Regions from separate parts of the Asanoa ferruginea genome, predicted to be linked through region 1. Evidence: riboswitches for the same ligand, from Rfam matches in the RefSeq annotation. Region 1 holds a riboswitch; each other region holds the start of a gene.

Region 1 (10,305 bases):
GAGTCGATCCACTGGAAACAGAACTCCGCCTTGCGCCGGATCGACGGAATGTTCTCCACCGCGGCGAACGCTTCGAACCGCTCCTGCTCGTCGGGCACATAGGTGTCCAGCAGATTGAGATAAAACTGCACGTGTACGGCTTCTTCGAAGAGCTGCCGCGACAGGTAGAGCCGCCCTTCGGGCGAGTTGACGTGCTGGTAGAGGTTGAGCACCAGGTTGTTGGCCACGATCGTGTCACCGGTCGCGAAGAAGGCGACCAGCCGCGAGACCAGGTGCCGCTCGGCCGGTGACAGCTTGGCCAGGTCGGCGAGGTCGGTGTGCAGGTCGACCTCTTCAACCGTCCAGGTGTTCTTGATGGCGTCCCTGAAGCGGTCGAAGAACGCCGGGTAGCGCATGGGTCGCAGGGTCAGATCCATACCGGGGTCGAGCAGAGTCACTGGCAGGCCTCGCAGCTTTCGGGGTTTTCCAGGGAGCAGGCCAACGCCTCGGCATCGGTGACGACGGTCGGCAGCGTCGTGATCGCCACGGTGGCCTGCTGAATCCGGGTCGCGGGGCGCGACCGGAGGTAATAGGTGGTCTTCAGCCCGGCTTTCCAGGCGTAGAGATACATCGAGGAGAGCTTGCCGATGGTCGGCGCGCTCAGGAACAGGTTGAGCGACTGCGACTGGTCGATGAAGGGCGCCCGGGCGGCGGCCAGGTCGATCAGCGCCCGCTGCGGCAACTCCCACGCGGTGCGGAACAGGTCGCGGACGTCGGCCGGCAGTTCGGCGATGTCCTGCACCGAGCCTTCGGCGCGCTTGATCCGCTCGCGGATCGGTGCGGTCCACAGGCCGAGCGCCTTCAGTTCACGTACCAGATAGGTGTTGATCTGCATGAACTCGCCGGAAATGGTCTCGCGCTTGAAGAGGTTGGACACCTGCGGCTCGATGCACTCGTAGCAGCCGGCGATCGACGCGATGGTGGCCGTCGGCGCGATCGCGACCAGCAGCGAGTTGCGCAAGCCGTTCGCCGCGATCCGCGTTTTCAAGGCCGCCCACCGCTCGGTCTGGGTGGGCGTCGCGCCCCACAGGTCCGGGTGCAGGTCGCCCTGCGCCGCGCGGGTCTCCGCGAAGGCCGGGTGCGCGCCGAACTCCTCGGCCAGGCCGGCGGAGGTCTCCAGCGCGGTCAGCAGGATCTCCTCCTGGATCCGGGTCGACAGCTCCTTGGCCGCGTCGGAGTCGAACGGCAGCCGCCGCGCGAAGAACACGTCCTGCAGGCCCATCAGCCCGAGGCCGACCGGACGCCAGCGCGGGTTCGACGCCGCCGCCTGCGCCGACGGGTAGTAGTTGATGTCGATGACCCGGTCGAGGAACACCACCGCGGTGCGGACCGTGGCGCGCAGCCGCTCCCAGTCGATCCCATCGGCGTCGAGGTGGGCGCCCACGTTGATCGAGCCGAGGTTGCAGACCGCGGTCTCCTCGTCGGAGTTGACCTCGAGGATCTCGGTGCACAGGTTGGACAGGTGGATGCTGTTGCCCGGCGCGCCGGTCTGATTGGACAGCTCGTTCGACCGGTCCTTGAAGGTGATCCAGCCGTTGCCGGTCTGCGCGAGCGTGCGCATCATCCGGCCGTAGAGGTCGCGGGCCTTGACCGTCTTGACGGCCTTCTTCTCGGCGGCCCGGTAGGCGTCGTCGAACGCCTCGCCGAACAGGTCGGGCAGCTCCGGCGCGTCGGATGGGTCGATCAGCGACCAGTCCTCGTCGGCCTCGACGCGGCGCATGAACTCGTCGGGGATCCAGTTGGCGAGGTTGAGGTTGTGCGTACGCCGGGAGTCCTCACCGGTGTTGTCGCGCAGCTCCAGGAACTCCTCGACGTCGGGGTGCCACGGCTCGAGGTAGACGCACGCGGCGCCCTTGCGCCGGCCGCCCTGGTTGACCGCGGCGACGCCGGCGTCGAGGGTCTTCAGGAACGGCACGATCCCGTTGGACTTGCCGTTGGTGCCCCGGATCAGCGCGCCCCGGCCGCGCACCCTGCTCCACGAAATGCCGATCCCGCCGGAAAACTTCGAGAGCTTCGCCACCTGGTGGTAGCGCTCGTAGATGGAGTCGAGCTCGTCGCGCGGCGAGTCGACCAGGAAGCACGACGACATCTGGGTGTGCCGGGTGCCCGAGTTGAACAGTGTCGGCGAGCTGGGCAGGTAGGCCAGGCTCGACATCAGGCGGTAGAACCCGATCGCCTCGGCCGGCGTGGTGGACAGGCCACACGCGACGCGCAGCAGCCAATACTGCGGGGTCTCGACATTGAGGCGGGTCTGCGGGTGGCGGAGCAGATAGCGGTCGGCGACCGTACGCAGGCCGAAGTATTCGAAGCGCTGGTCACCGGCCGGGTCGACGGCGTCGTCCAGCTTGCGCGCGTTGGCGGCGACGAACGCGGCGGTCTCGTCGCCGATCAGCCCCTGGTCAAAGGCGTAGCGGATCGACTGGCTGAAGCTCGCGACACCCTGGCCGCGCACCTCTTTGTCCACATAGGCGGCCAGCAACCGCGCGGCCAGCCGCGAATACTGCGGCTCCTCGCCGATCAGCTCGGCGGCGGTCTGGATCGACAGCTTGTCGAGCTCGGCGGTGGTGGCACCGTCGTAGAGCCCGCTGATCGTCTTGGTCGCCACCCGCATCGGGTCAACCTCGTCGAGGTCGCCCACCCAGCGCTCGACGGCTCTGACGATCTTGTTGACGTCGACCGCTTCCAGATCGCCGTTGCGCTTGCGCACCTGCATCACGTGCCGGCGCTGCTCCGGCACGGCCGTCTTTTCCTGCGTGACCGTCATCGGTCCCCCTCCTCACGCCCAGATGGTCGTCGGACGCGCAGGGAGACGCCGCCGGCCCTGTCCGGGCCAGCCTTCGGCGTCGACCGTCCCACGCGGCCTTCGACCGCCACACGCGGTTGGCGTGCGGCGCGCTGGCAGGTCTTCGGACTCGCGGGCGTCACCGGCGGCGTTGCCGGCGCTTCCTACTGACCGTCGCTTCCCAGGCCCGGGCCCAGTGCTTCGTTGACGGCGGTCGTTCCCACTCACCGCTGCGGGGCAGTCCCGGTTTCACACCGGGTTCCCTGTTGCCTCGACCCTTGCGGGGCGAACCAGCTGCGAGAGACACCATATATGGGTGCCACTGCGAAACACCAACACCAGATGATGTGTCGGCGTGTCGCGGTGGGTCACGTCACCTTCCGTGTCTCCGCCGCCGACGGCTAGCCTTCACAACGCGCACAGGCCCATGTCAGGTCGTGTGTTGGTTGCGAAGGAGGGCGATCGGTGGCACCGCGGATGGGCGTTCGGCTGCGGCGCTTCCGCGAGCAGCGGGCGCTCACCCAGGCCGCGCTCGCGCGGGCGCTCGGTATCTCGGCCAGCTATGTCAACCAGATCGAGTCCGATCAGCGGCCGCTGACCTCCCCGGTGCTGTTGCGGCTGGTTTCGGCGTATGGCGTCGATCCTCGGGAGTTCTCCGCCGAAGCCGCCGACCGGCTCGTGGCGCAACTGCGCGACGTCTTCGGTGACCCTGGCGCCGGCGAGCCGGTCACTCTCGCCGAGGCGCGCGAGCTGACCACCACGATGCCGGCCGTCGCCCGCTTCGTCGTCGAGTTGCACAGCCGCTACCGTCGCGAACTGGCGCGCAGCGAGTCGATCGCCGGGCAGATCTTTTCTGGCGCACCACCGACGGCGTACGAAGAGGTCCGCGATCTGTTCTATGCCAACCGCAACTACTTCGACCTGCTCGACACCGCGGCCGAGGCGCTGTTCGCCCGGGCCGGCCTGACCACGCGCGAGCTGGTCGCCTATCTGGCCGACCGGCACCGGATCGGTGTCGAGGAGTTGCCGGAGGGGGACGGCGCCGAGCTCAAGCGCCGCTTCGACCCGGGGACCCGGACGCTGTCGTTGTCGCCCCTGCTGTCGCCCGGTCAGCGGGCGTTCCAGCTCGCGGCCCACCTGGCCACCATCGAGGCGGCAGACGAGATCGACCGGATCGTCGCGGACGCGGACTTGGTCGACGACGACACCAGGAAGTTGGCCCGGATCGGGCTGTCCAGCTATTTCGCCGGCGCGACGATCCTGCCCTACCAACAGTTCCGGGACGCGGCCGAGGAGCTGCGCTACGACATCGACCTGCTGCGGCGGCGGTTCCGGGTCGGTTTCGAGACCATCGCGCACCGGCTCAGCACGCTGCAACGGCCGCAGGCCCGGGGCGTGCCGTTCTTCTTCGTGCGGGTCGACCGTGCGGGCAACATCTCCAAGCGGCAGTCGGCGACCGACTTCCACTTCTCCAAGGTGGGCGGTTCGTGTCCACTGTGGAATATCTACGCCGCGTTCGCGGAGCCGGGCACGATTCGCGCGCAGCTCGCGGAGATGCCGGACGGGCGGGGATATCTGTGGGTGGCCCGCACGGTGTCCCGGCACACCGGCGGCTACGGTTCGCCCACCCAGGCCTTCGCGATCGGGCTCGGCTGCGACCTGCGGCACGCGTCGCGGCTGGTTTATGCCGACGGTCTCGACCTCAACAACCCCGCCGCCCGAACACCGATCGGGCCCGGTTGCAAGGTCTGCGAACGCCCGGCGTGCCCGCAACGGGCGTTCCCGGCGATCGGAGCGTCGCTGCGTGCAGATCCGGGCCGGTCCCGGTTCGCGCCCTACGCGATGGAGTAACTGGGTAGGTGGCTATGGGACAGGGTGGCCCGGCTTCGTGAAGACCGCGAGGATCTCGTCGGCGGCTGCGGCCGGGGTGAGGCCGCCGTCGCGGACCTTGGCTTCCAGGGCGGGTGCGAGGGTGGCGACGTCGGCGTGGTGGCGCAGTTGGTCGAGCAGTCGCGCCCTTATCGTCGACCACATCCAGGCCACCTGCTGCGCACCTCGGCGCCGGTCGAGGTCGCCGGAAGCGGCCAGCCATTCGTGGTGCCGGCCGACCTGTTCCCACAGCTCGGCGATGCCGTCACCATCGAGGCCGCTGCAGGTGAGCACGGGCGGTTGCCAGGCGTCGTCGGGTTGTCTCAGCAGCCGCAGCGCCGAGGACAGCTCGCGGGCCGCCTTGGCCGCTTCGGTCGCATGTGGACCGTCGGCCTTGTTGACCGCGATGACGTCGGCGAGTTCGAGCACGCCCTTCTTGATGCCCTGGAGCTGGTCGCCGGTGCGGGCGAGCGTGAGCAACAGGAACGTGTCGACCATCTCGGCGACGGTGACCTCGGACTGGCCGACGCCGACCGTCTCGACGATGACCACGTCATAGCCGGCCGCCTCGACGACGACGATCGCCTCGCGGGTGGCGTTGGCGACGCCGCCGAGCGTGCCGGCGGTCGGCGACGGGCGGACGAACGCGGCCTCGTCGACGGCCAGCCGCGCCATCCGGGTCTTGTCGCCGAGGATGCTGCCGCCGCTGCGGGTCGACGAGGGGTCGACGGCGAGCACGGCGACCCGGTGGCCGGCGCCGGTGAGCTGGCTACCGAGCGCGTCGATGAAGGTGGACTTCCCGACGCCGGGCACGCCGCTGACACCGAGCCGCCGCGCGCCACCGGCGTCGGGCATCAGCAGCGTCAGCAGCTCCTGGGCGCGAGCCCGATGGTCCTGCCGCGTCGACTCGACCAGGGTGATCGCCCGAGCGACCGATGCGGTGGCCCCGGCCCGCACGCCGGCGGCCAGCTTCTCCACGTCGACCGCGGGAGCGGTCATGCCCGGGCCCCGCTTCGCGAGGCCCGGCAAGACGGCAAGCGACCGAGCTGACCGCGCTCGCTCCGCTCGCTCACGCCCGGACCCCGCTTCGCGAGCCCCGGCAAGACCGCAAGCGACCGAGCTGACCGCGCTCGCGGCCGCTCATGCGGCCTGCGGGTGGCCGAGGCGGGCGGACATGTCGGCGAGAAGCTCGATCGCGGCGTCGGCGAGGACCGTGCCCGGTGCGTAGATCGCCGCGGCGCCGGCCTCGCGCAGTGCCGGGTAGTCCTGTGGCGGCACGACGCCACCGACAATGATCATGATGTCGGGGCGGTCGAGGGCGGCGAGTTCGTCGCGCAGCGCCGGCACCAGGGTCAGGTGCCCGGCCGCCAGCGAGTTGACGCCGACCACGTGCACGTCGGCCTCCACGGCCTGGCGGGCCACCTCGGCCGGCGTCGAGAACAGCGGGCCCACGTCGACGTCGAAGCCGAGGTCGGCGAACGCGGTCGCGACCACCTTCTGGCCGCGGTCGTGGCCGTCCTGGCCCATCTTGGCGACCAGGATGCGCGGCTGGCGGCCCTCGGCCTCGGCGAAGGCCGCCGCGGCCGCCCGAGCTTTCTCGATGTTGGACACCTCGCCGGCCTCCTGCCGGTAGACGCCGGAGATGGTGCGGATCCGCGCGGTGTGCCGCCCGTACACCGTTTCCAGCGCATCGGAGATCTCGCCGACGGTCGCCTTGGCGCGGGCGGCGTCGATGGCCAGCGCGAGCAGGTTCTGTTCCAGGCCGGGCCCGCGCGTGCCCTCGACGGCCGCCGCCGCGCCGCGGGTCAAAGCCTCCAGCGCGGCCCGGCAGGCGTCGTCGTCGCGTTCGGCGCGCAGCCGGCGCAGCTTCTCGATCTGGCTGGCCCGGACCGCCCGGTTGTCGACCTTGAGCACCTCGATCGGCTCGTCGCTGTCGACGCGGTATTTGTTGACGCCGATCACCGGCTGCCGGCCGGAGTCGATCCGCGCCTGGGTGCGGGCGGCGGCCTCCTCGACGCGCAGCTTCGGGATGCCCTCGTCGATCGCGCGGGCCATCCCGCCGGCGGCTTCGACCTCGGAGATGTGCTCCCAGGCGCGGGCCGCCAGGTCGTGGGTCAACCGTTCGACGTAGTAGCTGCCGCCCCACGGGTCGATCGCCCGGGTCGTGCCGGACTCCTGCTGCAACAGCAACTGGGTGTTGCGGGCGATCCGCGCGGAGAAGTCGGTCGGCAGGGCCAGCGCCTCGTCGAGCGCGTTGGTGTGCAGCGACTGGGTGTGGCCCTGGGTGGCGGCCATCGCCTCGACGCAGGTGCGCATCACGTTGTTGAACACGTCCTGCGCGGTCAACGACCAACCGGACGTCTGGCAGTGCGTACGCAGGCTGAGCGATTTGGGGTTGCTGGGGTTGAACTCCTTGACCAGTTTGGCCCACAGCAGCCGCCCGGCGCGGAGCTTGGCGACCTCCATGAAGAAGTTCATGCCGATCGCCCAGAAGAACGAGAGCCGCGGTGCGAACGCGTCGACGTCGAGGCCCGCGTCACGCCCGGCGCGCAGGTATTCGACGCCGTCGGCCAGCGTGTAGGCCAGTTCCAGGTCGGCGGTCGCACCGGCCTCCTGGATGTGGTAGCCGGAGATCGAGATGGAGTTGAACCGCGGCATCCGCTGCGAGGTGTAAGCGAAGATGTCGGAGATGATCCGCATCGACGGCGCCGGTGGATAGATGTAGGTGTTGCGGACCATGAACTCTTTGAGGATGTCGTTCTGGATGGTCCCGGAAAGCTGCTCCGGCGCGACGCCCTGCTCCTCGGCGGCGACGACGTAGAGCGCCAGCACCGGCAGCACGGCCCCGTTCATCGTCATCGACACGCTCATCCTGTCGAGCGGGATGCCGTCGAAGAGCTGCCGCATGTCATAGATGGAGTCGATCGCGACCCCGGCCATGCCGACGTCACCGGCGACCCGCGGATGGTCGGAGTCGTAGCCGCGGTGCGTGGGCAGATCGAAGGCGACCGAGAGCCCCTTCTGCCCGGCGGCGAGGTTGCGCCGGTAGAACGCGTTGGACTCCTCCGCGGTCGAGAATCCCGCGTACTGCCGGATCGTCCAGGGCTGGGTCACATACATGGTCGGATAAGGGCCGCGGAGGTACGGCGCTACGCCCGGCATCGTGTCGAGGAAATCCAGGCCCGCCAGATCTTCCGGCGTGTAGAGCGTCTTGACCGGGATGGTCTCGGGTGTCGCCCAGACCAGCTCGCTCGGGTCGTGGCCGGTCTCCTGCTTGAACGCGGCCGCCCAATCGGCGGGGTCGACCGCGGGGTCGCCTTCGAGGCGGAGGGCGGAGAAGTCGGGGATCACTGTGACACCTCGAGGTCGTGCAGAACGGATCGGATCACAGCGGCCGCGTCGCATCCGGCGTAGAGGTAACCGTCGACGCCGGGGATGTCGGCGGGCTTGCCGGCCAGCCAGATCGTTCGCACACCGGCCGCGCGCAGGGCTTGCACAACATCGACAACCGATTCGGCGTACGCCTTGTCAGAGCCGCAAATGCAAGCGACCCGGCCGCTGAAGTTGTCGCTCGCGCGGACGGTTTCGATCCCGCCGGCGGCGAAGAGGTTGGCGGCGAAGCCCGCCCGGGCGCTGTGCTGCGCGACCGGCCCGATCGTGGCCAGCAGGACGCGTGCCCCGTCAGCCCGGGCCCGCAGCTCCTCAAACGGCTCGGCGTAATGGTGCCGGGGTAACCCGCCGCTCGGCTCCGGCGGCCGGGGCGCTCGGGTCGGTAGCTGCTCGCCCAGGTTGGGGAACTCGCTGACGCCGGTGATCGGATCGCGCCGGTGCGCGAGGTTGGCGGCGCGGCGCTGCCAGGTGGCGTCGAGCTGGGCGGCGACCAACCCGGCGTCGAGGGCGGCGGTGATGCCACCGGCGCGTTCCAGCTCGGTGAACCAGTCCCAGGCCCGCTCGGCCAGGGCGTCGGTGAGCGACTCGACATACCAGGAGCCGCCGGCCGGATCGACGACCCGGCCCAGGCTGGCCTCTTCGAGCAGCAGCGACTGGGTGTTGCGGGCCATCCGCCGGGCGAGCCGGTCGGGCCGGCCCAGCCGGTGGTCGAACGGCAGGATCGTCACGGCCTGGGCGCCGCCGACACTCGCGGCGAACCCGGCCAGCGTCGTGCGGAGCAGATTGACCCAGGGGTCCCGCCCGGTCATCATCGCCGCGGACGTGACCGCGTGCTGGCGCTGTGCGCCGGCTTCGGGCAGTCCACAGGCCTCGGCGACCCGGGCCCACAGCCGGCGGGCGGCCCGCAGCTTGGCGATCCCGAGGAACTGGTCGGCGTTGACGGCATAGCGGAACTCGAGCTGGTTGAACGCGTCGGCGAGATCGAGGCCCGCGTCGGTGAAGGCCCGCAGGTAGGCGACGCCGGTCGCCACGGCGCAGCCAAGCTCCTGCGCGTCGCTGCCACCGGCGTCGTGATAGACGGTCGCGTCGACGGTGACCGCCCGCACCCGCGGTGTGGCCGCGGCACATCGGGCAGCCCAACGCGCGGCGAGCGCCAGGTCGGCCGTCAGGTTGGCGCCTGCGCCATTGCCGTTGCCAGCGCCGCTGTCGCCAGCGTTGCCGTCGCTGTCTTCGTGAGCGGCAGGGCCGCTATCGCCGCCGTCGCGGGCAGTAGGCCCCATGCCGCCGCCGCAGCGGCCGCCGGTGCGGGCTCGCCAGCCGATCGGGTCCGCGCCGAGGTTGCCCGAGACCTGGTCGAGGGCGACGCCGCTCGACTCGACGAGGTGCCACCAGGCGTCGGCGGCCGGGCCGAACTCGGCGCCCGCGTCGAGCACGACGCCGGCGAGGTCGAGATAGACGCCCCGCAGCGCGGCGGCGAGGCCGGCCGCGGGCATGCCCGAGCCGCCGACCCGCAGCCAGACGGAGGTGGCGCCGTTTTCCAGGTCGTCGAGCACCGCCGCGTTGGTGGCCTCGGGGTCGGGGTCGTCGTGCCGTTGCCGGATGTCCCAGCCGCCCACGACCGGGCCGGCGGCGCTGGCGCCCCGGGTGAACGGGGCCAGACCCGGCGCACCCACCGCGGCCGGGCGGGCCGGCCTGGTGTGCAGCGGGGGCACCTCGATGCCGTCGTAGGTCGTGGTGGCCAGCAGGTGGTCGACCTCGCCCGCGGCGGTGTCGTCGCCGGCCAGGCCGAGCTTGCGTGCGACGCCGAGGGCGAGCGCCTGCCACTGGGCGTGCGTCGCGGCCGGGAAGTCGGCCGCCAGCGGCAGCTCGTCGGTGGGGGACGTCATGATCGGTTGAACGCTGCCGGCATGGCTGAAGACACGCCCTCCTGGTCGGTGCGGCTCACCTTTACAAACTGCACTCGGCGCGGGCGGGTTTCAAGTCGAGCGGATGTGGATTTTGCCGCTCCGCCCGGCCCACGGTTGCGAAGGTTGTTACAGCCGCCACAACTCCTCAGACAAGCTGAGGATTTCGCGCTATCGTGGCCAACCGTGACAGCGACGGTCCAACGCCGGCCCCTGGCGGCACAGACCGCGGAGCTTCTGCTGGGGCGCATCCGCGACGGCGAGTGGTCGCTCGGGCACAAGCTGCCGAGCGAGACCACCCTCGCGGCCCAGCTCGGCGTC
Region 2 (10,305 bases), 4.0 Mb from region 1:
GAGGCTCGGTGCCTCGCCGGCTATCGCGGCGCGGCGGGCGAACTCGCGGAGCCCGGCGATCTGCCGGTCACCGAGCGAGAAGTCGAGCACCCGGAAATAGGACGCCAGCGTCTTGGCGTCGAACGGCTCCCAGCGGGCGGCGGCGGTCGCGACCTCGTCGAGTTCCGACAGGCACAGCTCGCGCGACCGGAGGAACGCCTCGTGCACCTCCTTGACCTGCCCCGGGTTGGCGGCGGCGAAGTCGCGCCGGGCCGCCCAGACCGCGAAGACCATCGGCAGCCCGGTCCACTCGCGCCACGCCTGGCCGAGGTCGGTGACGGTGAGCCCGCGCCCGGGCGCCTCGTAGAGCGCGCGCAGCGCCGCGTCGCCGATCAGCACGGCGGCGTCGGCCTCCAGCAGCATCTGGGTCAGCTCGGGCGGGCACCGGAAGTATTCGGGCGTCACGCCGTAGCGCTGGGACAGCAGCATCTGCGCGAGCAGCACGCCGGTGCGTGAGGTCGAGCCGAGTGCGACGCGGGCGCCGGCCAGGTCAGCCAGCGGCTTGGTCGAGACCATGTTGACCGACAACACCGGCCCGTCGCTGCCGACCGCGAGGTCGGGCAGCAGCACCAGGTCGTCGGCGTGGCGCAGGTATTCGACCAGCGAGATCGGCCCGATGTCGAGGTCGCCGGCGACCAGGGCCGCGTTGAGCTTGTCGGGCGTGTCCTTGTGCAGGTCGACGTCGAGCAGGGCACCCGAGCGCATCAGGCCCCAGTAGATCGGAAGACAGTTCAGGAACTGGATGTGACCGACACGGGGTCTGCGGATCTCACTCATGGTGGCTTCACCGTATCCCGCGAAGTGGGACGGCGCTCAGGCGACCGCCGCGGATGTGACCCGTTCCTGCCGGATGGCACGCGCGACCGGAGCCGCCGCGGCGAGCACGACCAGCACGCCGGCCAGGCCGAAGGTGAAGATGAGGGTGCGCGGCGAGAAGGGGCCGAGCAGGGCGCCGGCCAGCACGTAGCCGCACATCGCCCCACCGTTGGCGGCGGCGTTGAGCACCGAGAACGCCCGGCCGCGGTCAGCCTCGCGAACCCGGCGGGCGACCAGGATCGTGCTGAACACCCCGAGGCCGCCGTTGAGCAGCCCGCCGACCAGCCAGAGCACCGCCACCTGCCAGGCCTCCGTGGCCGCGGCACTGAGCAGGACCGGCACGCAGGTCGCGCCGAGCAGGGTCAGCATGGCGCGGACCAGCCCCGAGTCGTCGTCGTAGCGGCGGACGACCCGGACGAACACCCAGGCCCCGGCGGCCATGCCACCCGTCCAGGCCGCGGTGACCAGGCCGAAGGCCGATGTGGAGGCACCCAGCGTGTCGCGGACGAAGAAGACCTCGATGACGTTGACGCCGCCGACGCCGGCGACCACCGCGCCGAAGGCGAGGAACGTCGTGAGCAGCAGCCCGTCGGTGCGCAGCCGCCACGGTCCGGCCGCTTCCCGGTTTGTTGTCGGCGCCGGAGCGCCGCCCCGCCGGGTGCGCAGGAGCAGTCCGGCCACGGCGACGGCGAGGTAGGTGGCCGCGTCGATGAGCAGCGGCGGGCGGGTGCCGAACCCGGCGACCAGGAAGCCGGCGGCGGCTGGGCCGAGCAGCGAGCCGATCATCGACGCGGTCTGCCCGAGCGCGCTGGCCTTGGGCAGGTCGTCGCGGCTGACCATCGACGGCACCAGTGCGGAGAAGGTCGGGTTGGTGATCGCGAGCCCGGTGGCCAGCACCGCGACCAGCCCGATCAGCGCGATCGGCGCGGTGACGAAGGCCAGGGCGAGGCAGACGGCGGCCTGGGCGAGGCCGGTGGCGACCAGCAGCACCCGGCTGTCGTAGCGGTCGACCAGCCGCCCGGTGAGCGGCACGAGCACGACCAGCGGGAGGGTCGCGGCGATCCAGAGCCCGGAGACGGCGAGCCCGCCGGCACCCCGGTCTTGCAGGGCGAGCGCGAGCGTGGTGGCCGCGAGGGCGTCGCCGGCCATGGAGAGTGCGCGCGCTCCGGAGGTGACGTAGACGTCACTCCAGCGCGAAGGGGCGCCAGATGCGAAGGACATGCTTCGAAAATAATCCTTCACATCTGGGCGCGCAAGCCCAGGTCCCGTCAGTCGTCGGGGAAAGCGGCAAAGTGGACGCGAACCGTGCGCGCTCCTTCGGGCGGAGCGTCCTTGCGGTTTCTCTGCATCAGCGGCTCGATCTGGGCGCGTACCGCTTCGAAGAAGGCCTTCAGCTCATCGGGCGTGACGTAGATCGTCGACGTGGTCAGCCCGGCGGCGTCGTTCCATTCGGGGGGCTCTTCCCGCGCCCGGGCCAGGTAGGCGCGCAGCCGCGCCTGGTCGCGATCGAGGTAGGTGGCCAGCAACGCCTCTTCGGCGGCCCGGGTCTCCGGGTCGGCGTCGGCCTCCATGTCGAGGCCCCACGAGGCGGCCGGACTCTGCCAGACCCGCTCGCGCCCGTCACCGCGGCTCGGCGCCTCCTGGATCATGCCGGCCTTGGCCAACTCGCGCAGGTGATAACTGGTCGCACTCGGCGACAACCCGACAATCTCCGCGAACTCGGTCGCGGTCGTCGCCTCCCCGGTCGTATTGAGATGCTCGAGAATCGCCAGCCGCGCCGGATGCGCCAACGCCCGCATCATCTTCGGATCCGTGATCCGCCGCGGCTCCTGCCCGACCTCCGCCATTCCCTCATCGTCCCACCAGGGGGTCGGGCGCTGGCACCGGCCGATATTCAGTGGAGGTGTGGACGAACCGGGCGTAACCTGGAGCGCCGCCGCGCTGATGCGTGGTTACCGGGCACTGCCGGCACCGGGTGGGGTTTTCGCCCCTCGGAGTTCCGGGCGGCCCAGGTCTCCCGAGCCACACTCCGGAAGGTTTCCTCGGATGACCCTGCCCGCCGATCATGTCGTCAACACCGATGCCACCGAGCCCGCCACCGATCTGGAAACCGACCTCGGCGCCGAGCGCACCCACCTGACCGCCTCGCGCGCCGCCCTGGGCCGGATGCGGGAGCGGGCCGAGTCCCTGTTCAGCGCCGGCGGCAACGTCGCCGGTGACTCCTACACCGCCGAGACCCTCGGGCGTACGCTCGCTCGCCGCGTCGCCGAGCTCGCCGACGACCCCGACACCCCGCTGTTCTTCGGGCGGCTCGACTTCGGCCGGTCAGCAGAGGCCGAAGACCACGCCGGGCACCGCTATCACGTCGGGCGCCGGCACGTGACCGATGACGTGGGCGAGCCGATGGTGCTCGACTGGCGGGCGCCGGTGTCCCGGGCCTTCTACCGGGCCAGCGCCCGCGACCCCCAGGGCATCGCCGTCCGCCGCCGGTTCGGGTTCAACGGCGGGCTGCTGACCAGCTTCGAAGACGAGCATCTCGACCGCGGTGAGGAGCTCGGGACCGCCAGCCGGATCCTGACCGCCGAGATCGAGCGGCCGCGCGTCGGGCCGATGCGCGACATCGTCGCCACCATCCAGCCCGAGCAGGACGAGCTCGTCCGGGCCGACCTCGAGACCTCGATCTGCGTGCAGGGCGCGCCCGGCACCGGCAAGACCGCCGTCGGCCTGCACCGTGCCGCCTTCCTGCTCTACCTGCACCGCGAGCGGCTGCGCCGGTCCGGCGTGCTGGTGGTCGGGCCCAACCGGGCGTTCCTGTCCTACATCTCCGCGGTGCTGCCGGCCCTGGGCGAGATCGAGGTCGAGCAGGCGACGGTCGACGACCTGATCGCCCGCGCCCCGGTCCGGGCCCAGGAAGACCCGGCCGTCGCGGTGATCAAGCACGACGCCCGGATGGCGACCGTGCTCGCCGCCGCCCTCAACGCGCACATCGGTGCCCCCGAGGAGCCGATGACCGTGCCCGACGGCTCCTACCGGTGGCGGATCGGCGTCGAGGTGCTGCGCCGGATCATCGACGACGTACGCCAGGAGCACCTCCCCTACGCCACCGCCCGCGAACGGGTCCGGGCCCGGGTGGTCAGCCTGCTGCAACGCCAGTCCGAGGCGCGCCGGGGTGACTCGCCGGGCGACGCCTGGCTGCGCCGGATGGGCAAGGCCAAGCCGGTCACCGAGTTCCTCGACAGCGTCTGGCCGGCGCTGACCCCGGAGGCGCTGGTCGCCGAGATCCTCACCGAGCCGCCGGCCGGCGTGCTGACCGACGACGAGCGCGAGCTGATCCGCTGGTCGACCCAGCCGAGGTCGCTCAAGTCGGCCAAGTGGACGGCCGCCGACCTGGTGCTGCTCGACGAGGCCGCCGGCCTGATCGAGCGCGCGGCCAGCTTCGGCCACGTGGTCGTCGACGAGGCCCAGGACCTGTCGGCGATGCAGGCCCGCGCGATCGCCCGGCGCAGCGAACACGGCTCGATCACGCTGCTCGGCGACCTCGCGCAGGGCACCGCGCCGTGGGCCGCCGTCGACTGGCGGGAGACCCTGCGCCACCTGGGCAAGCCCGACGCCGCGGTGGTGCCGCTGACGATCGGCTTCCGGGTGCCGGCCGCAGTGGTCGCGTTCGCCAACCGGCTGCTCCCGGCGCTGGCGGTCGACGTGCCGCCGGCCCGCTCGCTGCGTAACGACGGCTGGCTGACCATCGACGAGGTCACCGACCTCGACGCCGCGACGGTGGCGCAGGTGCGGGCCGCGCTGGCGCACGACGGCTCGGTCGGCGTGATCGCCGCCGACACGGCCGTCGAAAGCATCCGCGCAGCCCTGGCCGCCGCCGGCATCCAGAGCGCGACCGCTGACGACGTCGAGTCCGCGGAGCGGGTCACGGTCGTGCCGGCTTCGGTCGTCAAGGGTCTGGAGTACGACCACGTGGTGGTCGTCGAACCGGCCGCGATCGTCGCCGCCGAACCGCGCGGCCTGCACCGCCTCTACGTGGTGCTGACCCGGGCCGTCAGCCGCCTGGCCGTGCTGCACACGCTCCCGCTCCCGGCACCCCTGACGAGCTGAGGGAGGGCCGCCGGCCGGCGACCCTCCCCTTGACGTGCGAGAACTACCAGTTGGTCGAGCCGGCCACCTTCGGCCAGGGCTTCCACCACGGCTTGATCAAATAGGCGATGCCGCCGCTGCCGCCGGAGACGCCGCCGGTCGCGTTGATGCGCTTCGTGCGCAGCCAGACCTGCTCGAACTGGCTGCGCTTGTAGACGTTGCGGACCACGTCGTTGGAGGACGAGGCCGGGTCGTTGATGATGACGTCGCCGTCTTTGGTGAAGCCGACGATGACGAACAGGTGGCCCGAGGTGCCGTAGTTGGCGCCGTCGAGTTCGCTGGCCAGGAACGACTGCGAGGTGACCACCGGGATGCCGGCGGCGATGAAGCGCTCCGCCTCGTCGAGCGAGTGCAGCCGGGTGACCTTCGCTTCGAGGCCAGGGTAGGACGCCGCGTAGGCCGTGTTGAACGGCCAGTTGCCGGCGCCGTCGTAGGCGTAGTCGTAGGTCATCCGGGCGGCGTGGTTGACCGACGGGTCGGGGTAGGTCGGGTCGACCCACGCCGTGTCGGCCGCCGACGGCTTCTTGCCCCAGTATTCGACGACCATTTCGGTCGAGGTGGGCGAGCACCAGGCCTCGCCGCCACCGTCGTACTCCGGGTAATGGCCCTCGTGGATGTTCTGGGAATAGGCCGGTACCTTCAGTTCCTTGCCCCAGGCGATGTGCCCGGCGCTGGCCGGCACGGTGAACCGGTCGGGCACGTAGGACGACATCGCGCCGAGCGCCCAGACCCGCGGCGACGCGAGCTGGCCCGGCGCCCGGTAGAGGGTCAGCCGGAGCTGGTAGCCGCTCAGCATCACGCCGTTGGCTACGTCGTCGATGGAGAACGTGTCGGTCCAGATCGTCGAGTACGGGTCGCCCTGCCGGTTGACCGACGTGCGGCGGATGTCCTCGTCACCGGAGGCCCAGCGGCCCATCACGTACCAAGGCGTCAGGTTTCCGGTGTTATAGGTGCCCTGCATCTCGATCTGGATCCAGGTGCCGCGCGGTGTCTCGGCGTTCCATGACGCGACCAGCTCGCTCGCGTCGAAGCCGACGTCGCGTTTCGGCGAGGTCCACGTCGCGTAGTTCCAGCTCCGGGTCACCCCGGTGTGCGGATCGGTGTAGTCGGTGGTCCCCTGTGGACGCAGGATGGTCACGCCGCCCTGTAGGCCGGGAACGCCCGGAATGCCCGGCAGCGCCAGGGTGCCCTGGTGCGTGCCGGTGCGCCAGTCGCGATAGGTCGACCAGCCCTGGTAGGTGATCTGCTCGTCATGGACGGGCGTCGAGGTGGCGGCTCCGGCCGGTGCCGAGAACCCGGCAATCAAGGCAACCGCGCCGAAAACCGCGACGGCCGCCCGCGCTGATGCGTTCATGGCTGTCACTATCGCTGCCGAAAGGAAGTTTCACCAGAGTTCGTTTCGCTGAAGTTCATTGCCGGCGGGATGATCCCGTTGGCATGGGCCAGCACAAAGACCCATATTGATATGACCATGGGTCGGGTGGTGAGGTTCGTCCAACGTTCCTCCACCAACCCCCTGGAGGTCATGCATGGCCATCCGTCTGGGTCGACGACGCACCCTGGCCGCTCTGGTCGGCACCGCGGTCGTCGGCCTGCTCGTCGCCTCGGCCAACCCGGTCGCGGCCAAACCGCCGCCCGGTGGCGACGCAGCGGCACCGGCCTCGGCCGAATACCGCGTGCTCGGCCCGAAGACCCTCGCCGACCGCAACGCGGTCGCCGGCACCGGTGCCTCGATCGACTACGTCGAGCACGGCGTCCTCAACGTCACCGCCACTGGAGCCGAAGCCAGCGCCATCCAACGGCTCGGCTTCACCCTGGAGAAGGCGGCGGCGCCGCCCGCGGTCAGCGGCGGGCCGACGGCGCAGGCGTTCCCGCCCGCCGACTCGGCCTACCACGACTACGCGGAACTGACCGCCGTGGTCAACCAGGTCGTCGCCGACCACCCGACGATCGCGCGCAAGCTGTCGATCGGTAGCTCGTACGAAGGCCGCGACCTGATGGCCGTGAAGATCTCCGACAACGTCAACACCGACGAGGCCGAGCCGGAGATCCTGTTCAACGCGCAGCAGCACGCCCGCGAGCACCTGACCGTCGAGATGGCGATCTACGTGCTCAACCTCTTCACCGACAACTACGGCACCGACTCCCGGATCACCAACCTGGTCAACAGCCGGGAGATCTGGGTCGTCCCGACGGTCAACCCCGACGGCAGCGAGTACGACATCGCCACCGGGTCCTACCGGAGCTGGCGGAAGAACCGGCAGCCGAACGCCGGTTCGTCCAATGTGGGCACCGACCTCAACCGCAACTGGGGCTACAACTTCGGTTGCTGCGGCGGCTCGTCCGGGACCACCAGCTCGGAGACCTACCGCGGCCCGTCGGCGTTCAGCGCGCCGGAGACCCGGGCCCTGCGCGACTTCGTCAACAGCCGGGTGGTCGGTGGCCAGCAGCAGATCAAGGCCAACATCGACTTCCACACCTACTCACAGCTCGTGCTCTGGCCCTACGGCTACACCACCGCCAACACGGCGACCGGCATGACCACCGACGACTACAACACGTTCGCCACCATCGGTCAGCAGATGGCGGCGACCAACGGCTACACGCCGGAGCAGTCGTCGGACCTCTACATCACCGACGGTGACAGCCTCGACTGGCTGTGGGCGACCCACAAGATCTGGGCCTACACCTTCGAGATGTATCCCGGTTCGGCCAGCGGCGGCGGCTTCTACCCGCCCGACGAGGTGATCCCGGCGCAGACCAGCCGCAACCGGGAAGCGGTCCTGCTGCTCTCCGAGTACGCGGACTGCCCCTACCGGGCGATCAACAAGCAGGCGCAGTACTGCGGTGGCGGAGGCGGCGGCACGACGGTCTACTCCGACACCTTCGAGGCGGCCAACGGCTGGACCACCAACCCGTCGGCCACCGACACCGCCACCAGCGGCCAGTGGGTCCGCGGCGACCCGGCCGCGACCACGTCGAGCGGCACCAAGCAACTCGGCACCACCGTCAGCGGCACCAACGACCTGGTCACCGGCGCGTCGGCCGGCACCGCAGCGGGCGACTTCGACGTCGACGGCGGCACGACCAGCATCCGCTCGGGGCCGATCACCCTCCCCGCCAGCGGAACGCTGACGCTGAGCCTGTCGTGGTATCTCGCGCACGGCACCAACGCGTCGTCGGCTGACTTCTTCCGGGTCAGCGTCGTGCACAACGGCGGCACGACGGCCGTGTTCAGCCAGGCCGGTGCGGCCACCAACCGCAACGGCGCGTGGGCGACGGCCAGCGCCAACCTGTCGGCGTATGCCGGCCAGTCGGTGCGGATCCTGATCGAGGCGGCCGACGCGTCGACCGCCAGCCTGGTCGAGGCGGGCGTCGACGACGTCCTGATCACCCAGAGCTGACGTTTTCGCAGGGCACCGGCGTCCCGTGGGCAACCGCGGGGCGCCGGTGTCGTAGCTAACGGCCGATCGATCGCCCTCCCGACCATGGTGACCAGTGGGTTACCGTGCTCGCGACCGACCGCAGCGAAGCCGGTGTGACTCCGGCGCTGTCCCGCAACTGCGATGCCCCGCGACGAGACGGGGACGAGCCAGGTCGCCTGCCCAGGTCGCGAACCAGCGCTCTCGAGGAAGGGCGCCTCGCGGGCGGGCGCAACCCCTGTCGGCGAAGCACCAGACCTCGACCGACAGGAGGCACCCCATGCGATATCAGGCCCGAATCGTCGCCGCCGCCCTTGGCGCGGCCCTGCTCCTCGCCGGCTGCGGCGACGGTGGCAGCACCGAGAACGGCGGCACCCCGCCGGACACCAACGTCAGCGCCACCCCCGACTTCCCGGTCACCGTCGGTGATCTCACCGTCGCCACCAAGCCCACGAAGATCGTCGCGCTGTCGCCGACCGCGACCGAGGTGCTCTTCGCGATCGGCGCCGGCCCGCAGGTGGTCGCGGTCGACGACCAGTCGAACTTCCCGGCCAACGCGCCGAAGAGCGACCTGTCGGCGTTCCAGCCCAACGCCGAGGCGATCGCCGGGAAGTCGCCCGACCTGGTGGTGCTGTCCAACGACATGAACAACGTCGTCGCGCAACTGCGCCAACTCAAGATTCCGGTGTACGTCGCGCCGGCCGGCAAGACGCTCGACGACACGTATCGGCAGATCACCGACATCGGGGCGCTCACCGGCAACCGGCCGGCCGCCGAGGATCTCGCGAAGCAGATGCGGACCGACGTGGACAAGTTGGTCAAGGACGTGCCGCAGCGCAGCACGAAGCTGACCTACTACTACGAGCTCGGCCCCGAGCTCTACTCGCTGACCTCGAAGACCTTCGTCGGCTCGCTGTTCGCGCAGCTCGGCCTCGAGAACATCGCCGACCCGGCCGACGCCGACGGCAGCAAGGGCGGCTACCCGCAGCTCTCGGCCGAGTCACTGGTCAAGGCCGACCCCGACCTGATCTTCCTGGCCGACACGGTGTGCTGCCAGCAGAACGCCGACAGCGTCAAGGCGCGGCCCGGCTGGTCGGGCATCACGGCCGTTAAGTCGGGGCAAATCGTCGGGCTCAACGACGACATCGCCTCCCGCTGGGGTCCGCGCACCGTCGACCTGCTCCGCCAGATCGTCGACGCGGTGTCGAAGGTGCCGGCCTGAAAACCCGGAGACTTCCTGGCGTACGGTGGCCGTGGCTGCTCTGCGGCGTCGTCGCCGTGGTGGTCGCGGCCATCGCCGGGCTCGCGTTCGGCCCGGTCTCGCTGCCGCCCGGCGGGGTCGCCGCCGAGCTGGTCGACCTGATCCCGGGCGTCAACATCCACAGTGGTCTGTCGGAGCGCGACGCCGCGATCCTGTTGCAGCTAAGGCTGCCGCGGGTGGTGCTCGGGCTGCTCGCCGGCGCGATGCTGGCCCTGGCCGGCGGTTGCTATCAGGGCGCGTTCCGCAACCCGCTGGCCGATCCCTACCTGCTGGGCGCGGCGGCCGGTGCCGGGCTCGCGGTCACCGCGGTCGTGGCGCTGCGCGGCTCCGATATGGACATTGGCGCGCTGCCGCCGAGCGTACCCCTGGCGGCGTTTGGTGGTGCGCTCATCGCGGTCGCGCTGACCTATCTGCTCGGGGTGGCCGGGCGCGACCGGACGCCCGCGTCGCTGATCCTGGCCGGCGTCGCGGTGTCGGCGTTCCTGGCCGCCGGGCAGACCTATCTGATGCAGCGCAACGCCGACGACATCCGGGCGATCTACTCGTGGTTGCTCGGGCGGCTGGCCACCAACGGCTGGCACGAGGTGCGGTTGCTGCTGCCCTACGCCATCGTCACCACCGTCG
Region 3 (10,305 bases), 1.3 Mb from region 1:
AACAGCCCCATCACGCCCTCGACGATGGCGAGGTCGGCCCCGGCGGCACCGTGCGCGAACAGCGGTGCGATCCGCTCGGTGCCGACCATGACCGGGTCGAGGTTGCGCGCGGGCCGGCCGCTGGCCAGCGCGTGATAGCCGGGGTCGATGTAATCCGGGCCGACCTTGAAGCCGGCCACGGCTTGTCCGCGCGCCGTGAACGCCGCCATCAGCCCGCCGGCGACGGTGGTCTTGCCGTGGCCGGAGCCCGGCGCCGCCACCACGATCCGCGGCGTGGCTACCACTCGATGCCCTGCTGTCCCTTGCGGCCGGCGTCCATCGGGTGCTTGACCTTGGTCATCTCGGTGACCAGGTCGGCCGCCTCGATCAGCGCGGGCGCCGCGTCGCGCCCGGTGACGAGCACGTGCTGGTTGCCGGGCCGCGCGCCGAGCGTCGCCACCACCTCGTCGACGTCGACCCAACCCCATTTCATCGGGTACGTGAACTCGTCGAGCACATAGAACCGGTAACGCTCGGCGGCCAGGTCGCGCTTGACCTGCGCCCAGCCCTCGGCGGCCTCGGCCGCGTGGTCGCGCTCGTCGCCCGGCCGGGCCAGCCACGACCAGCCCTCGCCCATCTTGTGCCAGGTGACCGGTGCGCCCACGCCGGTGGCCGCGTGGTGCGCGCCCAGCGCGGTCAGCGCCGTCTCTTCGCCGACCCGCCACTTCGGACTCTTCACGAACTGGAAGACGACGATCGGCCAGCCCGCGTTCCAGGCCCGCAGCGCCATCCCGAACGCCGCCGTCGACTTGCCCTTGCCGGTGCCGGTGTGCACCGCCAGCAGTGGCTGCCGCCGCCGCTCGCGGGTGGTCAGGCCGTCGTCGGGAACGCTTTCCACCTTGCCCTGTGGCATGTCGTCACACCGCCTTCAGCGCGCGGGCGGACAGCGCCGCCAGCGGCAGGTATTCGGCGTCCAGCGCGCCGGCCAGCGTGCGTGCCATCCCGAGCCGGACCGGGCCGCTCTCGCAGTCGACCACGACGCTCGGCACACCGGCCAGCGCCGGCGCGACCGTGCGCGGATCGGGGCCGCGGGTGAACCGGCCGTCGGTGACGACGACCAGCAGCGGCCGGCGCAGCGGGTCACGGCGGCGCTCGCCGGCCAGCGTGCGCGCGGCGGCGGTCAGCCCGGCGGCGAGCGGGGTACGCCCGCCGGTGCGCAGATCGGCCAGCCGGCGCACGCCGACCTCGTGGCTGGCGGTGGGCCGCAGTACGGTCGTCGCGTCGCGGTCCCGGAACGTGATCATGCCAACCGTGTCACGGCGCTGGTAGGCGTCGCGGAGCAACGACAGCACCGCCCGCTTGACGGTCGCCATCCGCTGCCGGGCCGCCATCGAACCCGACGCGTCGACCACGAACAGCACCAGGTTGGCCTCACGTCCGATGTGGACGGCCTCGCGGAGGTGCTGCTGCCGGATCACGATCCGGCGGCCGCGGCGGTCGCGGACGCGGGCCGGCGCGGTGTCCGGCAGGTGCACGGCCCCGATCCGCTCGACGAGGTGGTCGCGGGCGGCGGCTAGCACGGTGTCCGGCAGGTGCAGGGCGCCGATCCGGCCGCGCGGCGCCCGTGAACCGGCGACCCGGCCCCGGGCCGCGTAGGCGGGTGAGCGTCGTCCACTGTGGCCATACCGGCCCCGGGATCGGGCGGTCAGCGTGCGGGTCCTGTAGGTGGCACCGATTGGGGCGGGCGTGGCCGGCGGCGCAGTGGCAGGGGCGCCGCCCGGCCGGTCCTCGGCGTCGGGCGCGGCGGCGCCGCCACTGCCCGGTCCGCCGGCGTCAGGCCGCGGGTCATCCGGTCCAGGACCGCCTTCGCTTGGTCCACGGTCGTCCGGCTGCGGGCCGTCCGGCCGTGCGCCGCCGTCGTTCGGGCCTGGATCGTCCGGCTCGGGTCCGGGACCGTCGGGCGCTTCAGACTCGCCGGCCTGGGCCAGCGCGTCGTCGAGGGCCTGCTGGTCGGCGCCCGGCGGGTCGAACGGGTCGCGCCGGCGCCGGTGCGGCAGGGCCAGCCGGGCCGCGTCGTCGACCTCTCGGTCGGTGACGACCGACCGGTCGCGCCAGGCGGCCAGCGCCACGGCCGTGCGGGCGATGACGATGTCGGCCCGCAGCCCGTCGACCCCGTAGGCCAGGCAGATCCGGGCGATCCGGTCCAGCGCTGGGTCGGGCAGCGTGACCTTGGGCAGCCGGGCCCGGGCCGCGACGATCCGTTCGGCGGTGTCGGCGTCGGCCTCGGCGAAGCGGGCCGCGAAACCTTCGGGATCGGCCTCGTAGGCCAGCCGGCGACGGACCACCTCGGCCCGGTCGCCGGGCTCGGTGGGTGCGCCGACCTCGACGACCAGCCCGAACCGGTCGACGAGTTGCGGTCGCGGCTCGCCCTCCTCCGGATTCATCGTGCCCACGAGCAGGAAGCGGGCGGCGTGTCGGAGCGAGACGCCGTCGCGCTCGACGAACGCGCGGCCCATCGCGGCCGAGTCGAGCAGCAGGTCGACCAGGTGGTCGGGGAGCAGGTTGACCTCGTCGACGTAGAGCGCGCCGCGGTGCGCGGCGGCCAGCAGGCCCGGCTCGTAGGCCTTGGTGCCCTCGGTCAGGAACCGCTGCACGTCGAGTGTGCCGACGACCCGGTCCTCGGTGGCGCCGACCGGCAACTCGACCAGCCGGGAACGGCGCACCAGCGGATCACCGGCCGGGTGCGGGCCGTCGGGACAACCAGGGTCCGGTGCGGCAGGGTCGCAGGCGAACCGGCAGCCGGCGACCACTGCGATGTCGGGCAGCAGTGCGGCGAGGGCGCGTACCATCGTCGATTTGGCAGTGCCCTTCTCGCCGCGCACCAGCACGCCGCCGATCACCGGTGCGACGGCGTTGAGCAGCAGGGCCTGGCGCAGGTCGGCCAGGCCGACGACGGCGGAGAACGGGTAGGCGGTGCTCATCCGGTGTGCCGGCACGACAACATGGCGCTCAGTCCCTTCCGCGGGTGTCCACGCCCGCGATGGTTCGACGGCGAGCAGCCGAGTGTCCTGGCTCCCGGATCGACGCTCCCCTCGGCCTTCCAACCCTCTCGGGCCGTGACCATCAGGTGAGGGATCGCTCCCCGGTGACAGTGGCGGGACCGCCCCGGAATCGCACCGGGTTCCTCCGCACCGCTCGCCCAACATGCTGACCCACGCAGCAGGCCCGCGTCAAAGGGAGGGGAATCACGCCCCCGCTCCGCCCCCCCCGCGACGCCTGGTCCTTCGGACGGCGAGATCAACACCTAATTCCCTTCGAGATCCCCTTCAGTTCGAAGGTATTCCGCACGCAGCGCTTCGATGGTCTCCGGCTCCGGCGATGCCCACAGGCCGCGCTCGGCGGCCTCCAGCAACCGCTCGGTGATCCCGCGCAGGGCCCAGGGGTTGGACTTGTCGAGGAACTCGCGCACCGACGGGTCGAGCACGTAGGCGGCGGCGAGCTTCTCATACATCCAGTCGTCGACGACGCCGGCGGTGGCGTCGTACCCGAAGAGGTAGTCGACCGTCGCCGCGAGTTCGAACGCGCCCTTGTAGCCGTGCCGGCGCATCGCCTCGATCCAGCGCGGGTTGACGACGCGTGCCCGGAACACCCGCTTGGTCTCTTCCGCCAGTGAGCGCGTGCGCACGTCATCGGGGCGGTGCGAGTCGCCGATGTAGGCCGCCGGGTCGGTGCCGCGCAGGGAGCGCACCATCGCGACCATGCCGCCGTGGTACTGGAAGTAGTCGTCGGAGTCGGCGATGTCGTGCTCGCGGGTGTCGACGTTCTTGGCCGCGACCGCCATCCGCCGGTAGACGGTCTCGAGGTCGCCGCGCGCCGCCCGGCCGTCCAGCCCGCGCCCGTAGGCGTAGCCACCCCAGACCGCGTAGACCTCGGCCAGGTCGCGATCGTCACGCCAGTTGCGGGCGTCGATCAAGGGCAACAGGCCGGCACCGTACGCGCCCGGCTTGGAACCGAAGATCCTGGTGGTCGCCCGTCGCCAGTCGCCGTGCTCGGCCTGGTCGGCCAGCGCGTGCGCGCGCACGAAGTTGTCCTCGTCGCGTTCGTCGAGGGCGGCGACCGCCGCGACCGCGTCGTCGAGCAGCGCGATCACGTGCGGGAACGCGTCGCGGAAGAAGCCCGAGATGCGCACCGTGACATCGATCCGGGGCCGGCCGAGTTCGGCCAGGGGCACGATCTCGAAACCGGTGACCCGCCGGGACGCGTCGTCCCAGACCGGCCGGCAACCGATCAGCGCTAGCACTTCGGCGATGTCGTCGCCCTGGGTACGCATCGCGCTGGTGCCCCACACGGTCAGCCCGACCAGGGCCGGCCAGGTGCCGGTGTCCTCGCGGTGCCGGGCCAGCAGCGAGTCGGCCAGCGCGCGGCCGACGTCCCAGGCGTTGCGGGAGGGGATCGCCTTCGGGTCGACGGAGTAGAAGTTGCGGCCGGTCGGCAGCACGTTGACCAGGCCGCGGGTGGGCGAGCCGGACGGTCCGGCGGCGACGTAGCCGCCGTCCAGGGCGTGCTTGACCGCCGTGATCTCGTCGGTGGTCGCCTCCAGCCGGGGCACCACCTCGGTCGCGGCGAAGCGGAGCACGTCGACCACGCCGGCGGGCGCGGCTCCCAGGATCTCGGTCGCCACAGTGGTGGCCGCCGTTGGAGCCCAGTCCGCGGTCTCCATGGCGACCACCAGGCGGCGCGCGACCTCTTCGAGCTCATCGCTCTCCAGGGCGGTGTCGTCGAGACCGAGGTGGGCGCCGAGCGCCTCGCGCAGGCCCGGCAGCGCGCCGCGGCGGCCACCCCAGACCTGGCGGGCGCGCAGGATCGCCAGCACCATGTTGATCCGCGCCTCGCCGGCCGGCGCCGCGCCCAGGATGTGCAGGCCGTCGCGGATCAGCGAGTCCTTGATCTCACACAGGTAGCCGTCGACGTGCAGCACGAAGTCGTCGAAGTCGTCTTCGCCGGGCTGGTCCTGCACGTGCAGGTCGTGGTGCAACTCGGCGGCGCGGATCAGGGTCCAGATCTGCGCCCGCAGCGTCGGCACCTTGTCGGGGTCGAGGGCGGCGACGGTGGCGTACTCGTCGAGGAGTTGTTCGAGGCGGGCCATGTCGCCGTAGGTGTCGGCGCGGGCCATCGGCGGCACCAGGTGGTCGACGATCGTGGCGTGGCCGCGCCGCTTGGCCTGGGTGCCCTCGCCCGGGTCGTTGACCACGAACGGGTAGATCAGCGGCAGGTCGCCGAGCACGGCGTCGGGCGCGCACTCCTTCGACAGGCCGAGCCCCTTGCCGGGCAGCCACTCCAGCGTGCCGTGCTTGCCGAGGTGGATGACGGCGTCCACGTTGGACGCCAGCCAGCGGTAGGCGGCCAGGTAGTGGTGCGACGGCGGGAGGTCGGAGTCGTGGTAGATCGCGATCGGGTTCTCGCCGAAACCGCGCGGCGGCTGGATCATCAGCGTGACGTTGCCGTAGCGCAGGCCGGCCAGCACGATGTCGCCGTTGTCGACGTAGAGCTCGCCCGGCGCCGGGCCCCAGTGCCGGGTCATCTCGTCGCGGAGCGATGGCGCGGTCGCGGCGAACCACTCGGCGTAGTCGGCCCCGGGCACCCGGATCGGCGCGGCCGCGAGTTGCTCCTCGGTCAACCACTCGACGTCGTGGCCGCCGGCCGCGATCAGCGTGTGGATCAGGGTGTCACCGTCGGTGGGCACGTCGCCCACGTCGTAGCCGGCGTCTTTCAGATCGGCCAGCAGCGCCACCGCCGACGCGGGGGTGTCGAGGCCGACCGCGTTGCCGACCCGGGAGTGCTTGGTCGGGTAGGACGACAGGACGATGGCCACGCGCTTCTCAGCGTTGGGTAGCGCGCGGAGGCGGGCGTGCGCGACGGCGATGCCGGCGACCCGGGCGGCCCGCTCGGGGTCGGCGCGGTAGACCGGGACACCGTCGGGGCCGGGCTCCTTGAACGAGAACGGCACCGTGATCAGGCGGCCGTCGAACTCGGGGATGGCCACCTGCATCGCGGCGTCCATCGGGGTCAGCGCCGCGTTCGAGTCGTGCCAGGCCGCCCGCGAGGTGGTCAGACACAAACCTTGCAGCACGGGTACGTCGAGCCCGGCCAGTGCCTCGACCGACCAGGCGTCGTCGGCGCCACCCGCGGACGCGTCGGCCGCGGTCGTGCCGCCGGCCGCGAGGACCGTCACGATCAGCGCGTCGCAGCCCTCGAGCAGCTCGTAGAGGCCGGTCTCGGCGGAGCGCAGGGAGGCGGCGTAGACCGGCATCGGCGTGCCGCCGGCGTTTGCCACCGCGTCCGCGAGGGTGTCGACGAACTCGGTGTTGCCGGCCAGCGCGTGTGCCCGGTAGAAGACGATGCCGATCGTCGGCCCGGTCTTGTCCGCTGCGGCACCGTGCCGGCCGAAGGACGGGAACTCGACCGGTGCCGCGAAGCCCTCGCCGGCCATCAGCAGCGTGTCGGCGAGGAACCGGTGCAGCTCACGCAGGTTGTCCGGCCCGCCCGCGACGAGATAGCGCTGCGCGTCGGCGACCACGCCGGCCGGCACCGTCGAGAGGGCGGTGAGCTCGGCGTCCGGCACCGCCTCGCCACCGACCGCGACGACCGGAATGCCGGCCGCGACCACCGCGTCGACGCCCTCGGGCCAGGTGCGCCGGCCGCCCAGCAGCCGCAACACCACACCGGCCACGCCGTCGAGCAGGTCGGGCAGGTCGTCGGTGGTCAGCCGGGCCGGGTTGGCGACCCGCCAGGTCGCGTCGGCGCTGGTGGCGCTCGCGGCCAGCAAGTCGGTGTCGGCGGTCGAGAGCAACAGGAACGTCGGGGTCACGCCCCGGACAGTAGTTCGCGCACCCGCTCGGCGGCAGCGGCGGGTGTGTCGACGGTGGGCAGCGCGACCGTCCACGGACGGTTGACCAGGATGACCGGGACGCCGCGCTCGCGGGCGGCGTCGAGCTTGGCGCGGGTGGCGTCGCCGCCGCTGTCCTTGGCGACGACGACGTCGATCGCGTGCCGTTCCAGCAGCTCACGCTCGTGGTCGAGGGTGAACGGGCCACGATCCACCAGCAGCTCCACGTTGGCCGGCAGGTCTTCGGCTGGTGGCTCGACGCAGCGGACGAGCAGCAGGGGGAGCGCCGCGCAGGCGGGGTTGGTGAGGAATGTCGCAAGCCGCTGGCGGCCGGTGGTGATGAACGCGCGGGCACCGTGGGTGGGCAGCACGGCGGCGGCCGTCGCCAGGTTGGGCACCCGGTTCCACCGGTCGCCGGGTTGCGCCGTCCATCCTGGACGAACAAGACGCAGCCGGGGTACGCCGTGTGCCGCGGCCGCGTGCGCGCTGACCGTCTCGGCGAAGGGGTGGGTCGCGTCGACCAGGATCGCGGGTGCGTTCCGGGCCAGCCAGTCCTGGAGGCCGTCGGCGCCGCCGAAGCCGCCCGTCCTGGTCTCGCCGGCCGGTTGCCGCGGCTCGCTGGTGCGGCCGGCGTAGGAGGTGACCACCCGCAGGTCCGCATCCGTTGCCAGGAGCGCGGCGAGTTCGCGGGCTTCGGTGGTGCCGCCGAGGATCAGGACGGTCGTCGTCACTGGTCTCGGCGGCGGAGCAGGTAGGTGTCCATGATCCAGCCTTTGCGGGTGCGGGCTGCGGCGCGTACACCGTCGATGTCGTCTTTGGTGTCGGTGAGTTTGCCCCTCACCAGGATCTCGTCGGGTGTGCCCAGGTAGGCGCCCCAGTAGATGTCGACGTCGTCGTCGATCTGCTGGTAGGCGTTTCGGGCGTCGAGCATGACGACCAGGTCGTCGACGCCGTCCGGGATGCCGTGCGCGGCGAGCCGGCGGCCGGTGGTGATCTGGACGGCCCGGCCGACGCGGTTGAGCCCGATCCGGTGCCGAGCGGCGAGCGCGCTGACACTGCTGATGCCGGGTATGACGGCGTAGCTGAAGTCGACGCCGTCGATCTCTTCCAGCGAGCCGATCGTGCTGTCGAAGAGCGCCGGGTCGCCCCAGACCAGGAAGCCGCCGATCTGGTTCTCGCGGAGTTCGTCGCGGATCAGATCGCGGAATGCTTCGCCCCGTTGCCTGCGCCACTGGTCGACGGCATTGGGGTAGGCGCGAGCGGTGCGGTCGCGCTCCGGGTCGCTGACGGTTACCACGCGCGCTCGCGGCGCGTACTCCCGGAGCATGTGCCTTCGCAGGTCGGTCAATTCCCGTTTCTCGTCGCCCTTTTCCACCAGGATGGCGAGATCGAGCCGGCCCAATGCCTTGACAGCTTCGATGGTGAGCTGGTCAGGATCGCCGGCGCCGATTCCAATGACGAGCAGGTGGCGCATGGGGCCCAGTGTCTCCCATCGACAGGTCTACGCTCACACGCGTGCCGCTCCACCGAACCGCCGCCGCGGGTCCGGCTCTGGCGGCCTCTGCCGCGATCGGGCCCTATTTCGCATGGGAGGCATGGTCGGCGGGAGCGGGCTGGCACCCCTTCACCGACCTGCTGACCGCGTCCGTCGCCGCACAGCGGGTCGCCGTCGCCCGATCGACCCTGGTCAGTGCGTTCGGACTGACCGAAGAGGACGTTCCGGTCCGGGTGGTGGCGTCCGTCTACTTCATGGGCGTGGCCGCCCGATTGCTGTCACCGCCGTTGGGCGCGGCCGTCGCGGGTGGCGCGCTGCCGCTGGCGACCCGGGCCAACCTGTGGTGGCGCCCGGTGCCGGCCGGCCCGATGCCGGTCGCCTACGGCGTGGTCCCGGCCCTGCCGACCGCCGACCTGTCGCCGGCCGAGGTGGCGTCGGCGCTGGTGGCGGGGCCGCTGGCGGAGACGGTGACGCCGCTGCTCGAGCTGTTCCGGACGGCGTTCCTGCTCTCCCCGCAGGTGCTGTGGGGCAACGTGGCGTCGGCGCTGGCCGGTGCCGTCGGCGTGCTGGCCGACACCATGCCGCGGCACGCCGCACGGGCCGGCGAGGTGCTCGACCACGCGCTGACCCTGGCCCCGCTGGCCGGCGCGGGCACGGTGGTGCGCCCCGACCCGGAGCAGGCGCGGCGGTTCCTGGTGCGGTCCAACTGCTGTCTCTACTACCGGATCCCCGGCGGCGGCACCTGCGGCGACTGCGTGCTGACCCCGGAGGCCGACCGGCAGCGACACTGGTCGAGCCTGCTCCAGTAGGCCGCCGTCACCGGCGCTCGTCGGGCTCGGGATAGGGCAGGTGCGCGTAGCCGGCGGCGCCCGCGACCCGCTCGGCGATCGTGGTCAGCTGGTCGATCTCGCCGGGACCGAGCTGGTCGAACAGGACCCGGCGCACGGTGTCCACCTGCCCCGGCGCCGCGGTCACGGTGATCTCGTAGCCCTTGTCGGTCAGCCGCACCATCGTGCCCCGCGCGTCGGAGACGCAGTCCTCGCGGGTGATCAACCCGCGTTCCTCCATCCGGCGGAGCTGGTGTGAGATCCGGCTGCGGTCCCAGCCCAGCCAGCTCGCGAGGTCGCGAACCCGCAGCGTGCGCCCGTCGGCCTCGGACAGCGGCACCAGCACCTCGTAGTCGGGGCGGGAGATGCCCGCCTCGGCGAGCTGCCGGCCGAGCGCGACATCGACCGCGCGCTGCATGCGCAGGTAACCGCGCCACATCCGCCGTTCCTGCGGGTCGAGCCAGCGCGGTTCGGTCATGTGGCCGATCTTACCCGGGGTTTGTTGACGCATCAGCATCCTCGACCTACGGTTGCTGACACATCAGCAAAACCTTGCTCAGGGAGTTTTGATCATGTCGTTGTTCCGGCTCGACGCGAGCATCCGCGTCGAGGGTTCGCACAGCCGCGAGATCGCTGACATCGTCGAGCGGGAGTGGCGGGCCGCACACCCCGACGACCCGATCGTGCGGCGCCACGTCGGCACGGACGCGCTGCCGTCGACGGTCTGGGGGGAGGCGGCTTCGGCCCGGTTTCTCCCTGTTGGCACGTTGAGCGATCCCCAGCGCTCCGCCGCGGCGCTTGCCGCGCGGCTGACCGACGAGCTGGTCGAGGCCGACGCGTTGCTGTTCGCGGTGCCGCTCTACAACTACGGCGTCTCGCAGCACTTCAAGACGTGGGTCGACACGGTGCTCGCCGACCCGCGGATGGCGTCGGGCGCGCCGCCGCTCCTCGCCGGCAAGCCGGCGGTGTTGGTCACGGTGCGCGGCGGCGGCTACGGGCCGGGTACGCCACGGGCGGGCTGGGACCACGCGACACCGTGGATGCGCCGGATCCTGGCCGACGTGTGGCAGCTCGACCTCGAGGTCGTCGAGAGCGAGCTGACGTTGGTCGGCGTCGAC

Evidence for each region. Region 1 has a riboswitch for cobalamin ahead of DFJ67_RS27235 (ribonucleoside-diphosphate reductase subunit alpha). Riboswitches for the same ligand answer to the same signal wherever they lie in the genome.
Region 2: another riboswitch for cobalamin. It lies ahead of DFJ67_RS08685 (ABC transporter substrate-binding protein); the one in region 1 lies ahead of DFJ67_RS27235 (ribonucleoside-diphosphate reductase subunit alpha).
Region 3: another riboswitch for cobalamin. It lies ahead of DFJ67_RS21175 (VWA domain-containing protein); the one in region 1 lies ahead of DFJ67_RS27235 (ribonucleoside-diphosphate reductase subunit alpha).

The regions. Positions count from the first base shown of each region.
Region 1 covers NZ_QUMQ01000001.1:5,804,851-5,815,155, reverse strand. Annotated here, with positions in the region: gene DFJ67_RS27240 (ribonucleotide-diphosphate reductase subunit beta) at 1-416, opposite strand, end outside; gene DFJ67_RS27235 (ribonucleoside-diphosphate reductase subunit alpha) at 434-2,803, opposite strand; cobalamin riboswitch at 2,920-3,131, opposite strand; gene DFJ67_RS27230 (short-chain fatty acyl-CoA regulator family protein) at 3,287-4,672, shown strand; gene meaB (methylmalonyl Co-A mutase-associated GTPase MeaB) at 4,685-5,689, opposite strand; gene scpA (methylmalonyl-CoA mutase) at 5,831-8,095, opposite strand; gene DFJ67_RS27215 (methylmalonyl-CoA mutase family protein) at 8,038-9,966, opposite strand; gene DFJ67_RS27210 (FadR/GntR family transcriptional regulator) at 10,171-10,305, shown strand, end outside.
Region 2 covers NZ_QUMQ01000001.1:1,780,156-1,790,460, forward strand. Annotated here, with positions in the region: gene DFJ67_RS08655 (menaquinone biosynthetic enzyme MqnA/MqnD family protein) at 1-816, opposite strand, end outside; gene DFJ67_RS08660 (MFS transporter) at 853-2,076, opposite strand; gene DFJ67_RS08665 (helix-turn-helix domain-containing protein) at 2,124-2,702, opposite strand; gene DFJ67_RS08670 (HelD family protein) at 2,902-4,959, shown strand; gene DFJ67_RS08675 (C39 family peptidase) at 5,003-6,352, opposite strand; gene DFJ67_RS08680 (M14 family metallopeptidase) at 6,528-8,402, shown strand; cobalamin riboswitch at 8,471-8,621, shown strand; gene DFJ67_RS08685 (ABC transporter substrate-binding protein) at 8,701-9,642, shown strand; gene DFJ67_RS08690 (FecCD family ABC transporter permease) at 9,639-10,305, shown strand, end outside.
Region 3 covers NZ_QUMQ01000001.1:4,498,901-4,509,205, forward strand. Annotated here, with positions in the region: gene DFJ67_RS21170 (cobyrinic acid a,c-diamide synthase CobB) at 1-284, opposite strand, end outside; gene cobO (cob(I)yrinic acid a,c-diamide adenosyltransferase) at 278-892, opposite strand; gene DFJ67_RS21175 (VWA domain-containing protein) at 897-2,960, opposite strand; cobalamin riboswitch at 3,020-3,190, opposite strand; gene cobN (cobaltochelatase subunit CobN) at 3,284-6,847, opposite strand; gene DFJ67_RS21185 (cobalt-precorrin-6A reductase) at 6,844-7,596, opposite strand; gene cobF (precorrin-6A synthase (deacetylating)) at 7,593-8,339, opposite strand; gene DFJ67_RS21195 ((2Fe-2S)-binding protein) at 8,381-9,169, shown strand; gene DFJ67_RS21200 (MarR family winged helix-turn-helix transcriptional regulator) at 9,177-9,665, opposite strand; gene DFJ67_RS21205 (FMN-dependent NADH-azoreductase) at 9,760-10,305, shown strand, end outside.